2 regions of the Janthinobacterium sp. SUN128 genome follow, and region 1 is predicted to be linked to the other one. Evidence: predicted binding sites of a transcription regulator. Region 1 holds the regulator's gene; the other holds the start of a gene.

The links. The regulator LexA, encoded in region 1, represses DNA repair genes until DNA is damaged. The targets are predictions, from matches to a motif close to ACTGTATNNNNATACAGT.
Region 2: recA (recombinase RecA) is a predicted target of LexA. The motif match lies at 3,030-3,047, and genes of this name have one in related genera.

Annotation. Positions count from the first base shown of each region.
Region 1 covers NZ_JAPWHY010000001.1:3,142,252-3,149,361, reverse strand. Annotated here, with positions in the region: gene O3297_RS14255 (SPOR domain-containing protein) at 1-505, shown strand, start outside; gene O3297_RS14250 (CvpA family protein) at 526-1,014, shown strand; gene purF (amidophosphoribosyltransferase) at 1,054-2,577, shown strand; gene O3297_RS14240 (cystathionine gamma-synthase family protein) at 2,621-3,862, shown strand; gene lexA (transcriptional repressor LexA) at 3,929-4,564, opposite strand; gene rpsF (30S ribosomal protein S6) at 4,840-5,229, shown strand; gene priB (primosomal replication protein N) at 5,250-5,549, shown strand; gene rpsR (30S ribosomal protein S18) at 5,575-5,865, shown strand; gene rplI (50S ribosomal protein L9) at 5,893-6,348, shown strand; gene O3297_RS14210 (replicative DNA helicase) at 6,484-7,110, shown strand, end outside.
Region 2 covers NZ_JAPWHY010000001.1:4,142,924-4,150,033, reverse strand. Annotated here, with positions in the region: gene O3297_RS18765 (sodium:solute symporter family protein) at 1-335, opposite strand, end outside; gene O3297_RS18760 (DUF4212 domain-containing protein) at 332-637, opposite strand; gene O3297_RS18755 (sensor histidine kinase N-terminal domain-containing protein) at 630-2,159, opposite strand; gene O3297_RS18750 (response regulator transcription factor) at 2,162-2,896, opposite strand; gene recA (recombinase RecA) at 3,138-4,241, shown strand; gene recX (recombination regulator RecX) at 4,445-4,900, shown strand; gene O3297_RS18735 (class I SAM-dependent methyltransferase) at 5,127-6,665, shown strand; gene O3297_RS18730 (DUF2889 domain-containing protein) at 6,944-7,110, shown strand, end outside.

The sequences.
Region 1 (7,110 bases):
ACCGGTCAAGCCGACCTATGTGGAACCGAAACCCGAGCCCAAGCCTGAGCCCAAGCCGGTCAAGGTGGAGCCGAAGCCGGAAACGAAGCACGAACCCAAGCCTGAGCCGAAACACGAGCCCAAGCCCGAGCCCAAGCATGAGGTAAAACCGGAAGCGAAGCCCGAGACTAAGCCTGCCAAGCCGGCGCAATCGGCCGACGATGCCGCGCGCGCGCTGGCTATCCTGGAAGGCAAGCCGCAAGAGAAAGTACAAGACAAGGTGCACGACGCCGGCAGCGGCAAGTTCGTGGTGCAGGTGGCGGCCTTGGCGACGCAGGACAAGGTCGACGAATTGCAGGACAAGCTGCGCGAAGCGGGCATCAAGTCGTACACGCAGAGAGTCTCCAGCCCGGCGGGCGAGCGCATCCGCGTGCGCGTGGGCCCGTTCGGCAGCCGCGAAGACGCCGAAAAGACCCGCGCCAAGCTGCAAAAGCTGGGCCTGGGCGGCAGCCTGGTACCGGCGTGATGTTGCAAGGCTGAGCGCGCGTGACGATCTTCGATTACCTGGTGCTGTTCGTGCTGGTGACGTCCGTGCTGATCAGCATGATGCGTGGCCTGGTCAAGGAAATACTGTCATTGGTCAGCTGGATCGTGGCTTTCGTCATTGCCAACGCCTATGGCGCCACGCTGGCGAAATTCCTGCCGGAAGCCGTGCCGGGCGAAGCCGTCCGTTTGTTGCTGGCTTTCGTGGTGCTGTTCATCGGCGTACGCATTTTGATGGGATTGCTGTCCATGACGGTCGACGCGCTCGTCAAGGTGACGGGCCTGAGCCTGGCCGACCGCACCCTGGGCAGCCTGTTCGGCGTGGCGCGGGGCCTTGTGATCGTGCTGACCGCCGTCATCTTGTGTGGCATGACTTCCATACCGCAGCAGCCATTCTGGAAAAACGCGCAGCTCAGCCCGCTCGCGGAGCAGGGCGCGCGCGCCATCAAGCCTTATCTGCCTGCCGCTTACGCGCAGCATGTGAAATTTTGAATTTTTTTTAAAATCAGTAGCACAGTTTAGGAGCACACCATGTGTGGCATCGTCGGCGTCGTTTCCCATCAACCTGTCAATCAATTGCTCTATGATGCATTGTTGCTCCTGCAACATCGCGGTCAGGACGCGGCAGGGATTGCGACCAATCACAGCAGTATGTTTTCCATGCACAAAGCCAATGGCCTCGTGCGTGACGTCTTCCGTACGCGCAACATGCGTTCGCTGCAAGGCACGACGGGCATCGGCCATTGCCGCTACCCGACGGCCGGTTCGTCGAGCGAAGAGGAAGCACAACCGTTCTATGTGAATGCGCCGTTCGGCATCACCCTGGCGCACAATGGCAACCTGACCAACTGGGAACAGTTGAAGCTGGAAATGTTCAAGAACGACCGCCGCCACATCAATACCGATTCCGATTCGGAAGTGTTGCTCAACGTGCTGGCGCATGAAATCCAGGAAGCGACGACGGGCCTGAACCTGGACCCGGAAGCCATCTTCAAGGCCGTTACCGTGCTGAACCGCCGCGTCAAGGGTGGTTACGCCGCCGTGGCGCAAATCGCCGGCGTGGGCTTGCTGGCCTTCCGCGATCCGCACGGCATCCGCCCGCTGTGCCTGGGCATCAATGAAACGGAGCAAGGTCCGGAATACCTGATCGCTTCCGAATCCGTGGCCCTGGAAGGCATGGGCTTCCGCTTCGTGCGCGACATCGGCCCCGGCGAAGCCGTCTTCATCGATGCTGACAAGCAATTGCACAGCGCCCAATGCGCCGACAATGCCAGCCTGAACCCGTGCGTGTTCGAATTCGTCTACCTGGCCCGTCCCGACTCCGTCATCGACGGTGCCTCCGTGTACGCCACGCGCCTGAAAATGGGCGAGTATCTGGCCGAGAAGATCCGCGCCGAATTGCCAGGCGTGCATATCGACGTGGTCATGCCGATTCCCGATTCCTCGCGTCCGGCCGCCATCCAGCTGGCCATGGCGCTGAACATCGAGTACCGCGAAGGCTTCATCAAGAACCGCTATATCGGCCGTACCTTCATCATGCCGGGCCAGGCGGCGCGCAAGAAATCCGTGCGCCAGAAGCTCAACGCGATCCCGTCCGAATTCAAGGACAAGGTCGTGCTGCTGGTCGACGATTCCATCGTGCGCGGCACCACCAGCCGTGAAATCGTGCAGATGGCGCGTGAAGCGGGCGCGACGAAAGTCATCTTCGCCTCGGCTGCGCCGCCGGTGATCTACCCGAACGTGTACGGCATCGACATGCCGACGCGCGACGAACTGATCGCCTATGGCCGCACGACGGAAGAAGTGTGCCGCGAAATCACGGCCGACTACCTGGTGTACCAGGATATCGGCGCGCTCAAGCAGGCCATCGCCGACGTCAACCCGGCCCTGACCAACTTCGAAGCGTCGTGCTTCGATGGCGTGTACGTGACGGGCGACGTGTCGCAGGAATACCTGGACCGCCTGGAATATGCGCGCCACCATCCGAAGGCGGCAGCGCCCGAAGATACGCCGCGTTCCCAGCTGAACCTGAACCTGGCGACAACAGAAGCGTAATTATCTTGCCCGGCTAGCGCCGGGCTTTTTTTGCTCCGCGATCATGAACGATAAAAAAAACTACGGCTTTACCACCACCATCCTGCATAACGACCGCCGCAAGGGCATCGAGCACGGTTCCCTGCACAAGCCCGTGCATACTTCCGTTGCCTTCGGCTACGGCGATGCGCGCCAGCTCGCTTCCGTATTCCAGGGCAAGGAGCCCGGCTTCCGCTACGGCCGCCAGGGCAATCCGACCGTCTCCGCGCTGGAAGACAAGGTCAACAAGATGGAAGATGGCGTCGCCACGCTGTGCTTCGCCACCGGCATGGGCGCCATCGGCGCCGTGGTGCAGGCGCTCTTGCGCGCCAGCGACCATGTCGTGTCGTCGGCTTTTTTGTTTGGCAACACCAACAGCCTGTGGCAAACGGTGACGGGGCAGGGCATTGCCGTGTCGTTCGTCGACGCCACGGACGTGGCCAATGTGGCCGCCGCCATCACGCCGCAAACGCGCATCGTGTTTGTCGAAACCATCGCCAATCCGCGCACGCAGATCGCCGACCTGGCAAAGATCGGCGCATTGTGCAAGGAACGCGGCATTTTGTACATCGTCGACAACACGATGACGACACCCTACCTGTTCCGCCCGAAAGCCGTGGGCGCGGGCCTGGTGGTCAATGCGCTGACAAAATCCATCGGCGGCCACGGCAATGCCCTGGGCGGCAGCTTGACGGACACGGGTGTGTTCGACTGGACGCAGTATCCGAACATTTTCGACAATTACAAGAAGGCGGCGCCGGCGCAGTGGGGCATCGCGCAAATCCGCGCCAAGGCCTTGCGCGATTTCGGCGCCTCCCTGGGCCCGGAGGCGGCGCACCATATCGCCGTCGGCGCGGAAACCATGGCCTTGCGCATGGACCGCACCTGCTCGAACGCCCTGGCGCTGGCCACCATGCTGGCCGCCGACCCGCGGGTAGCGGCCGTGCATTACCCGGGCTTGGCCTCGCATCCGCAGCACGCGCTGGCGACGGATTTGTTCCGCAGCTATGGCTCGCTGTTCAGCTTTGAGCTGAAGGATGGCATCGATTGCTTCGATTTCCTCAATCGTCTCAATCTTGCCATTCCAGCGAGCAATCTCGGCGACACGCGCACCCTGGTCATTCCCGTCGCCCATACGATCTTTTACGAGATGGGCGCCGAGCGCCGCGCCAGCATGGGCATCGCCGAATCCCTGATCCGCGTCTCCGTCGGTATCGAGGATGAGGCGGACTTGCTCGAGGATTTCCGTAGCGCCCTGGACGCATAAAACGCCTGGGCAATAAAAAAGGGCCGCAACAGTCATGCTGTTGCGGCCCTTTTTACATGCGGAGGTTCAATGCCAGCTGCGCATCAAGCCTACCGCCAAACCTTCCAGGGCGAATTCATCTTCCGGCGATACGGTAATGACCTTGAAGTCGGGGTTTTCCGGCAGCAATTCGATGACGGAACCGGTTTTCTTGTAGCGCTTGACGGTGACTTCGTCGCCGATGCGGGCGACAACGATCTGGCCATTCTTGGCGCTATCGACCTTCTTGACGGCCAGTAAATCGCCATCCATGATGCCGGCGTCGCGCATGGACCAGCCGCGCACCTTCAGCAGGAAGTCGGGCTTGGCCGAAAACAGGGCGGGGTCCACGTTGTAGCTCGCTTCCAGGTTTTCCTGTGCCAGAATGGGCGAGCCTGCCGCCACCCGGCCGATCAGGGGCAGCGACATCAGCAGCGCTGCCGGCACTTTCGATGGCAGGGCTTCAGCGGCCGCGCCGATCAGGCGGATGCCGCGCGAGGTGCCGGGAGAAATCTCGATCGCGCCCTTGCGGGCCAGGGCCTGCAAATGCTCTTCGGCCGCGTTGGCCGATTTGAAACCCAGTTCATTGGCGATTTCGGCACGGGTGGGAGGAAAGCCCGTGTTTTCAATCGCGTCCTTGATCAGGTTCAGGATTTGTTCTTGTCGTGCTGTCAGCTTGATCATGAGCGGTGGGTGCATACTAAAATGCTGTCTATATGAACAGTCTGTATTTTTGTACAGTATCGCCCACTATGCAAGGGGATTTCCGTGTTTTAGGCGAATTTCGCAATAAATACTTGTCCAGGGGCGGAAAGCACGGTGGCGCGCGGGCTTTTCGGGGGCTGGTGGAAGGAATGATTGAAACGTTTGCAAAAGGCGGTTATAATCTTCGGCTGACCTTCCCACACCCGTCTTGACGCCGGGGTGGGCGATTATCAATCCGACCTGAAGGAGTTTGCATGCGTCATTATGAAATAGTCTTTATCGTCCATCCGGACCAAAGCGAGCAAGTGCCCGCGATGATCGAACGCTACAAAGCCAGCGTAACCACCCGCGGCGGTTCGGTTCACCGCGTGGAAGATTGGGGCCGCCGTCAAATGGCTTACTCGATCCAAAAGCTGCCTAAAGCACACTACATCTGCCTGAACATCGAATGCGACAACGAGACCCTGGTCGAGTTGGAAACAGCATTCAAATTCAATGATGCCGTGTTGCGTCACCTGACCGTTAAAATGAAGAAAGCTGAAACAGCTCCTTCGCCGATGATGAAATCGGTACAACGCGAAGACGCGGCCAAAAGCCACCGCACCGAAGCACCAGCAGCCGCTCCAGCCGCAGCAGCAGCTTAATTCTTGACCAGGATCGTGCGCTGAACCAGCTACAAGTAACCGCCATCATTGCCGAGCGCGAAATATTGCGCTATACCCCGGCAGGGCTGCCGATTGTGAATGCAGTATTGCAACACAGTTCGCAGCAGATGGAAGCAGGGATTGCCCGTTTGACCGAGTTTGATGTTGCCGCGCTAGCCGCTGGCGAAATTTCAGGCAGGTTCAGTCAGGCAAGCTTGGGCGGGGTGTATCAGTTCACGGGTTTCCTGGCCAGGAAGAGCCGCAACAGCAAGAGTTTGGTGTTTCACATCATTGATTTTAGTGCAGTCAATTCTGACTAGCGCATTTTAGATACAGGAGCCTGACATGGCATTCGGTAAAAAGTTCGACAAAAATAAGCTCAAGCTTAAAGAAAAACGCAAACAGCAAAACCCGTTGTTCAAACGCAAGAAGTTCTGCCGCTTCACCGCAGCTCACGTTGAGCAAGTCGACTACAAAGACGTCGACACGCTGAAAGACTTCGTCCAAGAAAACGGCAAGATCATGCCAGCACGCCTGACCGGTACCAAAGCGCACTACCAGCGCCAAGTTGACACCGCAATCAAGCGCGCTCGCTTCCTCGCGCTGCTGCCATACACCGATCTGCACCACGCTTAATCGGTCAGATATTCCTGGAGAAGAACTATGCAAATCATTCTGTTAGAAAAAGTTGTTAACGTCGGTAACCTCGGCGAAGTCGTCAAAGTCAAAGACGGTTACGCACGTAACTTCCTGATCCCGCAACGCCTGGCACGTCGTGCTACGGCAACCGCTGTGGCTGAATTCGAAGTCAAGCGCGCCGAACTGGAAAAAGCTGCTGCCGCCAAACTGGCCGCATCGCAAGCCCAGGGCGAAAAACTGAGCGGCCTGACCGTTCAAGTTGCTCAAAAAGCTGGTGTTGATGGCCGTCTGTTCGGTTCCGTCACCAACTTCGACATCGCTGAAGCGCTGACCAAGCAAGGTTTTGCTGTTGAAAAAGCACAAATCCGCATGCCTACCGGCCCGCTGAAGATCGTTGGCGAGCACAACGTTTCGGTTGCTCTGCACACCGACGTGGTCGTGGAAGTTGTTATCGCTGTCGTACCAGACGCGAACGCGTAATCGTCTGCGGGCCTGGCCCGCAAGCGCTGCCGCACTATGAAAAGCCGGGTTCGCCCGGCTTTTTTGTGGCCTTTTTTTCGCTCAATTTCAGCCCTTTATTTTTGCCAGCACGCCGAAGCGGGTATAATTCGCGCCATGAACGCCCCCTCTGATCCGCAACTGGATTCCCTCCGTATTCCGCCGCATTCGATCGAAGCAGAACAATCCGTTATCGGTGGTCTGCTGCGCGACAATGCCGCGTATGACCGCATCGCCGACTTCATGCATGCGGAGGATTTCTATCGCTATGACCATCGCATCATCTTCGAGCAAATCGTCAAGATGGTTAACGCTTCCAAGCCAGCCGATGTCATTACTGTTTTTGAAACCCTGACCCAGCTCGGCAAGGCCGATGATGTGGGCGGACTCGCTTACCTGAACGCCATGGCGCAAAACACGCCATCGGCCGCGAACATCCGGCGCTACGCCGAGATCGTGCGCGACCGCGGCGTGCTGCGCAAGCTCATCACCGTCGCCGACGATATCTCCGGCACGGCCTTCAGCCCGCAAGGCAAGGAAGTCAAGCAGATGCTTGACGAGGCCGAGTCGAAGATTTTCGCCATCGCCGAAGAGGGCGCGCGCGGCGCCCAGGGCTGGACCGCCATCCAGCCCCTGCTGACGCAAGTGGTCGAGCGCATCGACGAACTGTACAGCCGCGACAACCAGAGTGAAATCACGGGCGTACCCACCGGTTTCATCGACCTCGACCGCATGACCTCCGGT
Region 2 (7,110 bases), 1.0 Mb from region 1:
AAGGCCAAGCCGTCAAAGCCGTTCAGGTAGAGGCCGCCGGCCAGGCTGATGAAGCTGGCCGCCGAAATCCAGTCGGCGGCCGTGGCCATGCCGTTGAACATGGCCGGTACCCTGCGTCCCGCCACATAGTATTCGGTGACGTTCGAGGTGCGGCTGATGACGCCGATGGTGGCGTACAGGGTGATGGTGACGAGCATGAACAGGTAACCGATCCATGCGCGCGGCATGCCTTCCTGTTCCAGCACCGACAGGGCCAGCAGGAAGGCGGCAAAACCGGCCGTAAACAGCAAATAGTAGCGGCACAGGCGCGCAAAGAAGCTGCGCTGGTCGCTCATGCGTGCTCCTCTGCATGAAAAGCCCGGTCGAGGCGCTGCATGCGCCAGGCATACAAGGCGATGATGGCCAGGTACACCAGCGAGGCACCCTGGGCCGCCATATAGAAGGGCAGCGGCCAGCCAAACAGATTTAAATGCAACAGCTCGCGCGCATAAAACACGGTCAGGAAGCCCGTCAGCAACCAGACCAGCAGCAGGACGGCCGTCAGGCGCCGCGTCTTGCGCCAGTGGATATCGCGGCGCGACTGCAGTTCGGGGGTGGGCGTGCGCAACGGCACTGCGGGAAGGCTGGGCTTATCCATACGTGACCTCATCCTCTTCTGGCGCGTCCGGCAACAACAGGGCGATGCTCAGGCGCAGCAGGGTGCCCGGCAGCTTCGGCGAGTGCGCGCGCGGATTGTTAAAAATATCGACTTCGGCGCCATGCTGCTGGGCAATTTCGCGCACGATGGCCAGGCCCAGGCCGCTACCGTCGACATTGCTGCCGAGAATGCGGTAAAAGCGTTCAAAGACGTGGGCCCGCTCGGCTTGCGGTATGCCGGGGCCCGTATCTTCCACTTCCAGGATGGCCAGTTCCAGGGTGCTGCGCACGCGCACCGTGACGCTGCCGCCGGCCGGCGTGTAGCGCAGGGCATTGTCGATCAGGTTGCTCAGCAGCTCGCGCAGCATCATGGCATTGCCGGAAATCATGATCGCATAGGCGGGCTGCTCGAAGCCCAGGTCGATATGCTGGGCAAACGAGGCTTGCACCCAGTCCTGCACCACGCCGCGCGCCAGTTCGCTCAACTCGATCGGTTCGAACGCCGTGCCCGCCTGAGGCTGGTTTTCCGCGCGCGCCAGGGCCAGCAGCTGGTTGACCAGGCGCGTGGCCGCTTCCGAACTTTTCGCCAGTTGCAGCAGCGAGCGGTGGATCTCGTCGTGGTCGGTCTGGCGCAGCGCCAGCTCGGATTGCATGCGCATGCCGGCCAGCGGCGTTTTCATCTGGTGCGCGGCATCGGCGATGAAGCGCTTCTGCATGTCGATCGACAACGACAGGCGCGCCAGCATCTCGTTGAGCGAACCGACCAGCGGCGTGATTTCCTCGGGTACCTGGCCCGATTCGATGGGCGATAAATCGTCGGGCGGCCGGGCGCGTATGCGTTCCTGCAATTGTGCCAGCGGCGACAGGCCGCGCGCCAGGGCAAACCAGACCAGGGCCAGGATCACGGGCAGGATGATGAACTGCGGCAAGATCACGCCCTTGATGATTTCATTGGCCAGCTGGGCGCGTTTTTCCAGGGTTTCCGCCACCTGCACCAGCGCGCGCTGCGGCTCGTCGTTGTTGCTGGACGGAATGTCGAGATAGCTGAACGCCACGCGTACGGGCGTGCCATGGATGGTGTCGTTGCGAAACAGCACCATGCCGCTGCGGTATTTGTCGGGGTCCTGCGGCGGCGGCAAATCGCGGTCGCCGTCGAGGTATTCGCCGCGCGGACCCACCACCAGGTAATACAGGGTGTCGATATCGTCGCCGCGCAGGAAGTCGCGGCCCTTGTTGTTACTGTTCTTTTCCGGCACGCGGCGCAGCATCGCGCCGTCGGCCTGCTTGACCTGCTGCGTGAGCACGGTCACGCTGTCTTCCAGCGCATGGTCGAACGGCTGATTGGCGATGCCCTTGGCCACCAGATAGGTGATGGCGATGCTCATCGGCCACAGCAGCAGCAAGGGCGCCAGCATCCAGTCGAGGATTTCGCCAAACAGCGAATGCTCGATGGTGTCGTCCTGCTCCGTGGTGGGCGGCTCGAACCAGTCGTCGTCCGCTTCGTCCGCTGGCGCCTCGCGCACCTTCACTTGCTGGCGGGTCCGCTGGCCGGGCTTGCCGATTCGCCCGCTTCGGCGTTCAGGCGCGCCGCTTCCGAGTATTTTTCCAGGCAATAGCCGAGGCCGCGCACGGTGGCGATGCGCACGCCGCCCACCTCGATCTTCTTGCGCAGGCGGTGCACATACACTTCGATGGCGTTGTTCGACACTTCTTCGCCCCATTCGCACAGGTGGTCGACCAGCTGTTCTTTCGAGACGAGGCGGCCGGTGCGGCCCAGCAGGATTTCCAGCAAGCCCAGTTCGCGCGCCGACAGGTCGAGCATCTGGTCGTTGATGTAGGCGCTGCGCCCCACCTGGTCGTAGCTGAGGGGGCCGTGCTTGATGATGGTGGCGCCGCCGCCGGCGCCGCGGCGCGTCAGGGCGCGCACTCTTGCCTCCAGTTCCGACAAGGCGAACGGCTTGGCCATATAATCATCGGCACCGAGGTCGAGGCCATTCACGCGCTGCTCGATGGAATCGGCGGCCGTCAGGATCAGCACCGGCAGCAGCGAGGCGCGCGCGCGCAGGCGGCGCAGCACTTCCAGGCCGGACATCTTGGGCAGGCCCAGGTCGAGGATCAGCAAGTCGAATTCCTGGGTGGACAGGGCCGTATCGGCCTCCTGGCCCGTCTTGACGTAGTCGATCGCATAACCGGACTGGCGCAGCGAGCGGGTCAGGCCATCGGCCAGCACGCTGTCATCTTCGGCAAGTAAAATACGCATGGTGCACTTCCTATGCTTGCGGCGGTAGAAGTTTGTATTGTGTTTCATTTTCCGCAAGGTGGCGAGTTTTTGTGAGAAACCAGGCTTGTATTGATCTGTTTCAAAACAAATCCACGTTCCGCTTGCATTGATCACTGTTTTTTTATACAGTACTGTCTGTGTAAAGAATTTAACCCACTGGCGCTATCGCAGGCTGCGGGATTCACGTGAATCCGCAACTGTAGAACGGCTGAAAGAACATATGGACGATAAAAAAGCTGTAGTACCCGCATCGGAAAAAGCCAAGGCGCTCGCCGCCGCACTGGCGCAGATCGAGAAGCAGTTTGGCAAAGGTTCGGTCATGCGCATGGATGCCAGCGCAGCGATCGAAGAAGTGCAAGTCGTGTCGACCGGTTCGCTCGGCCTCGATATCGCGCTGGGCGTGGGCGGTTTGCCGCGCGGCCGCGTGGTGGAAATCTACGGTCCGGAATCGTCGGGTAAAACCACCCTGACCCTGCAAACCATCGCTGAGATGCAAAAACTGGGCGGCACCTGCGCCTTTATCGATGCCGAGCACGCGCTCGATGTCGGTTACGCGCAAAAGCTGGGCGTGAACCTGCATGAATTGCTGATCTCGCAACCGGATACGGGCGAGCAGGCGCTGGAAATCTGCGACGCCCTCGTGCGTTCGGGCAGCGTCGACCTCGTCGTCATCGACTCCGTGGCCGCTCTGACGCCACGCGCCGAGATCGAAGGCGACATGGGCGATTCCCTGCCAGGCTTGCAAGCGCGCCTGATGTCGCAAGCCCTGCGCAAGCTGACCGGCTCCATCAACCGCACGAATACCCTGGTCATCTTCATCAACCAGATCCGCATGAAGATCGGCGTGATGTTCGGCAGCCCGGAAACGACCACCGGCGGCAATGCGCTGAAATTCTACGCCTCCGTGCGCCTGGATATCCGCCGCACCGGCTCGATCAAGTCCGGCGATGAAGTGATCGGCAACGAAACCAAGGTCAAGGTCGTCAAGAACAAGATCGCGCCACCGTTCAAGGAAGCGCACTTCGACATCCTGTACGGCGCCGGCACCTCGCGCGAAGGCGAAATCCTGGACCTGGGCTCGGATGCCAAGATCGTGGAAAAATCCGGTTCGTGGTACAGCTACAACGGCGAACGCATCGGCCAGGGCAAGGACAACGCCCGTGCCTTCCTGCAAGAGCGTCCGGCGCTGGCCCGCGAAATCGAAAACAAGGTCCGCGCTTCGCTGGGCGTGCGCGAACTGCCGCCGCTGGCCGCTGAAAAGCCGGAAAAAGCGGATAAAGCCGCCGACAAGGCTGCCAAGGCTGCAGAAGCCAAGGCAGAGTAGGTCGGATTAGCGCGGCAAAGCCGCGCGTAATCCGACAACACCACAGACGTCAACAATGTTGTCGGATTACGGCCCAAGGGGCCTAATCCGACCTACGCGCGGCTCGCCGCATAGTATGACCACGATCGCCGTCCCGCGTTGTTGCGCCGGGCGGCGATTGTGTTTGGGTGGTGTGATCGTGGAATGAAAGACAAGGTGGGTGTATGGCCGCAGTACAACTAAGCCTGAAGGGCAGGGCGCTACGTTTTTTGTCGATGCGCGAACACAGCCGCATGGAATTGCGGCGCAAGCTGCAGCGCCATGCGCAGGAGGGCGATGATGTGGAAGCCTTGCTCGACAGCCTGGAGCAAGCCAACTGGCTGTCGCAGGAGCGTTTTTCCGAGTCGCTGATCCACCGCCGCTCGGCCCGCTTTGGCAATAGCCGCATCATGGCGGAATTGCAAAGCCATGGCATCGGGGGCGAGGCCTTGCAGGAACTCAAGGCGGGCCTGGCCGAAGGGGAGGTTGCGCGTGCCTGCGAAGTGTGGCGCCGCAAATTTGGCGAGGTGGCGCAGGATGCCGAGCAGCGCAACAAGCAGATGCGCTTCCTGATGCAGCGCGGTTTTTCCCAGCGCGCCGTGCAGGTGGCCTTGAAGGGGCTGGATCCCGACGAGGAATAAGGCAGGCGCGGGCATTCCACGGGGTCTGCGGGCGCGACGGCAAAGCCGCTTTCCCGTGTCTCTGGCCTGCCGGTCTGGCCATGCCCGTGCTTCCCCCGCCGTGCCGCCATGAACTGGGCTTTCAAACGCCGTCTGTTTCCAGGATGGTGACGCCGCGTGATCGGGTATGCTGGCGCTCGAACGCTGTGCGATGCGCGCAGCACCACTGATCGTGACAGGATGCAAGATGAGCAACTGGAATGCCGGCTATATGGCCGAAATCGCCTATACCTATGGCTATTACGAAGAATTAAATCCTTTGCGTCTGCGGCTGCCCCTGCTGGCCGCCGGCCTTGCCTTGCCTGCCAGTGGCACGGCTTGCGAGCTGGGCTTTGGCCAGGGTATCAGCGCCAACATCCATGCGGCGGCGTCCGCCACGCGCTGGCATGGCAATGATTTCAATCCATCCCAGGCTGCATTTGCCCAGGAGTTGGCCAGCGCGGCTGGCGCCGGCGCGCAGTTCACGGACGAATCGTTCGCGCAGTTTTGTCGCCGCGACGACTTGCCCGATTTCGACTTCATCTGCCTGCACGGGATCTGGAGCTGGGTCTCGGCGGAAAATCGCGCGCTGATCGTCGACTTCCTGCGGCGCAAGCTGAAAGTCGGCGGTGTCGTCTTCATCAGTTACAACACTCAGCCAGGCTGGGCCGCAATGATGCCGATGCGCGACCTGATGGCCGAACATAGCCGCGTCATGAGTGCGCCGGGCCAGGGCGTGCTGGCCAGAGTCGAAGGCGCCATCGGTTTCGTTGACAGGATGATCGCCACGCAACCGCGCTACCTGGAGGCCAACCCGCTGCTGGCCGACCGCATTGAAAAGCTCAAGGCGATGGATGGGCATTATCTTGCCCATGAGTATTTCAATGCCGACTGGCAGCCGATGGCCTTTTCCAGCGTCGCGGCCATGCTGGGCGAAGCCAAGCTCGAGTTTGCCGCGTCAGCCACCTATACCGCCCTGGTCGACATGCTGAACCTGACGGCCGAGCACCAGCAATTCCTGGCCGAGATACCCGATCCCATCTTCCGCGAGACGACGCGCGGCTTCCTTGTCAACGAGCAGTTCCGCAAGGATTACTGGGTCAAGGGCGCGCGCAGGCTGACACCGTTCGCCCAGGCCAGTGCCTTGCGGGCCGTGCGCGTGATGCTGGCCGTGCCGCGCGACGAGGTGGTGTTGAGCGTGCATGGCGTGCTGGGCGACGCCGATATGGATGAGCGCGTGTATGCGCCCGTGCTCGATGCCATGGCCGACCATCGCGTGTACACGATAGGCGAACTGGAGCAGCAACTGGCTGGCAGCGAAGCCAACCTGGCCGCCTTGCTGCAGATCATGCTGGTGCTGGTCAGCAAGGGCAGCGTACTGGCTGTCCAGGACGAGGCCGACATCGCCGTGGCGCGGCCGCAGACGGCGCGCCTGAATGCGCACCTGCTGGAACAGGCGCTGGCAAGAACCGATTTGACCATCCTCGCCAGTCCCCTGACGGGCAGCGGCGTGGCTGTACCGCATTTACAACAGCTATTCCTGTGGGCGAAACTGCAAGGTTGTTCAACGCCGCAAGAATGGGTGCGCGCGACATGGCCGGTGTTGCTGCGCCTGAAACAGTTGCTGACGAAGGACGGGCAGCCCTTGTTGACGGAAGAGGAAAACCTGGCCGAACTGCTGGCGCACGCACAGCATTTCTCTGCGCGTAACTTGCCCATTTTGCGCATACTGGGTGTGACTGACTGAGGCGCAGCGCCGGCCAGGTTGCCGGTGCTTGCACTCCTGCATTCAAGTTATTCATATTGCGAATGTTTGTCATTCATTTTGCGATTTTCACTGATAATTTGCGGCAGGCGGCCAGACCAATAAAAAATTATGTTGCGGCGCAACTAGCGCCCTATGTGCTACACTTTTAGGGTTTTTGCGGCGCCGCAGGTGCGGTTGCTGTTCGTAGAAGCTGCGAACGGCGTGCTTTATGCACATGGCTGCTTACTAATTATGGCCGCGCAAGCGGCATCGGTCTTATGCCCCTGTCAACTCCCGTATCCCGGCGCGCCCTACGGCACTCCCGTGTTATCGACGTCCAAGCGTATGTGCGCGACGACGGCCTGTGGGATATTGACGCCCATATCACCGATATCAAAAGCTATGACGCGACCCTGGCCTCCGGCCCCCGTCCCGCCGGCGCCCC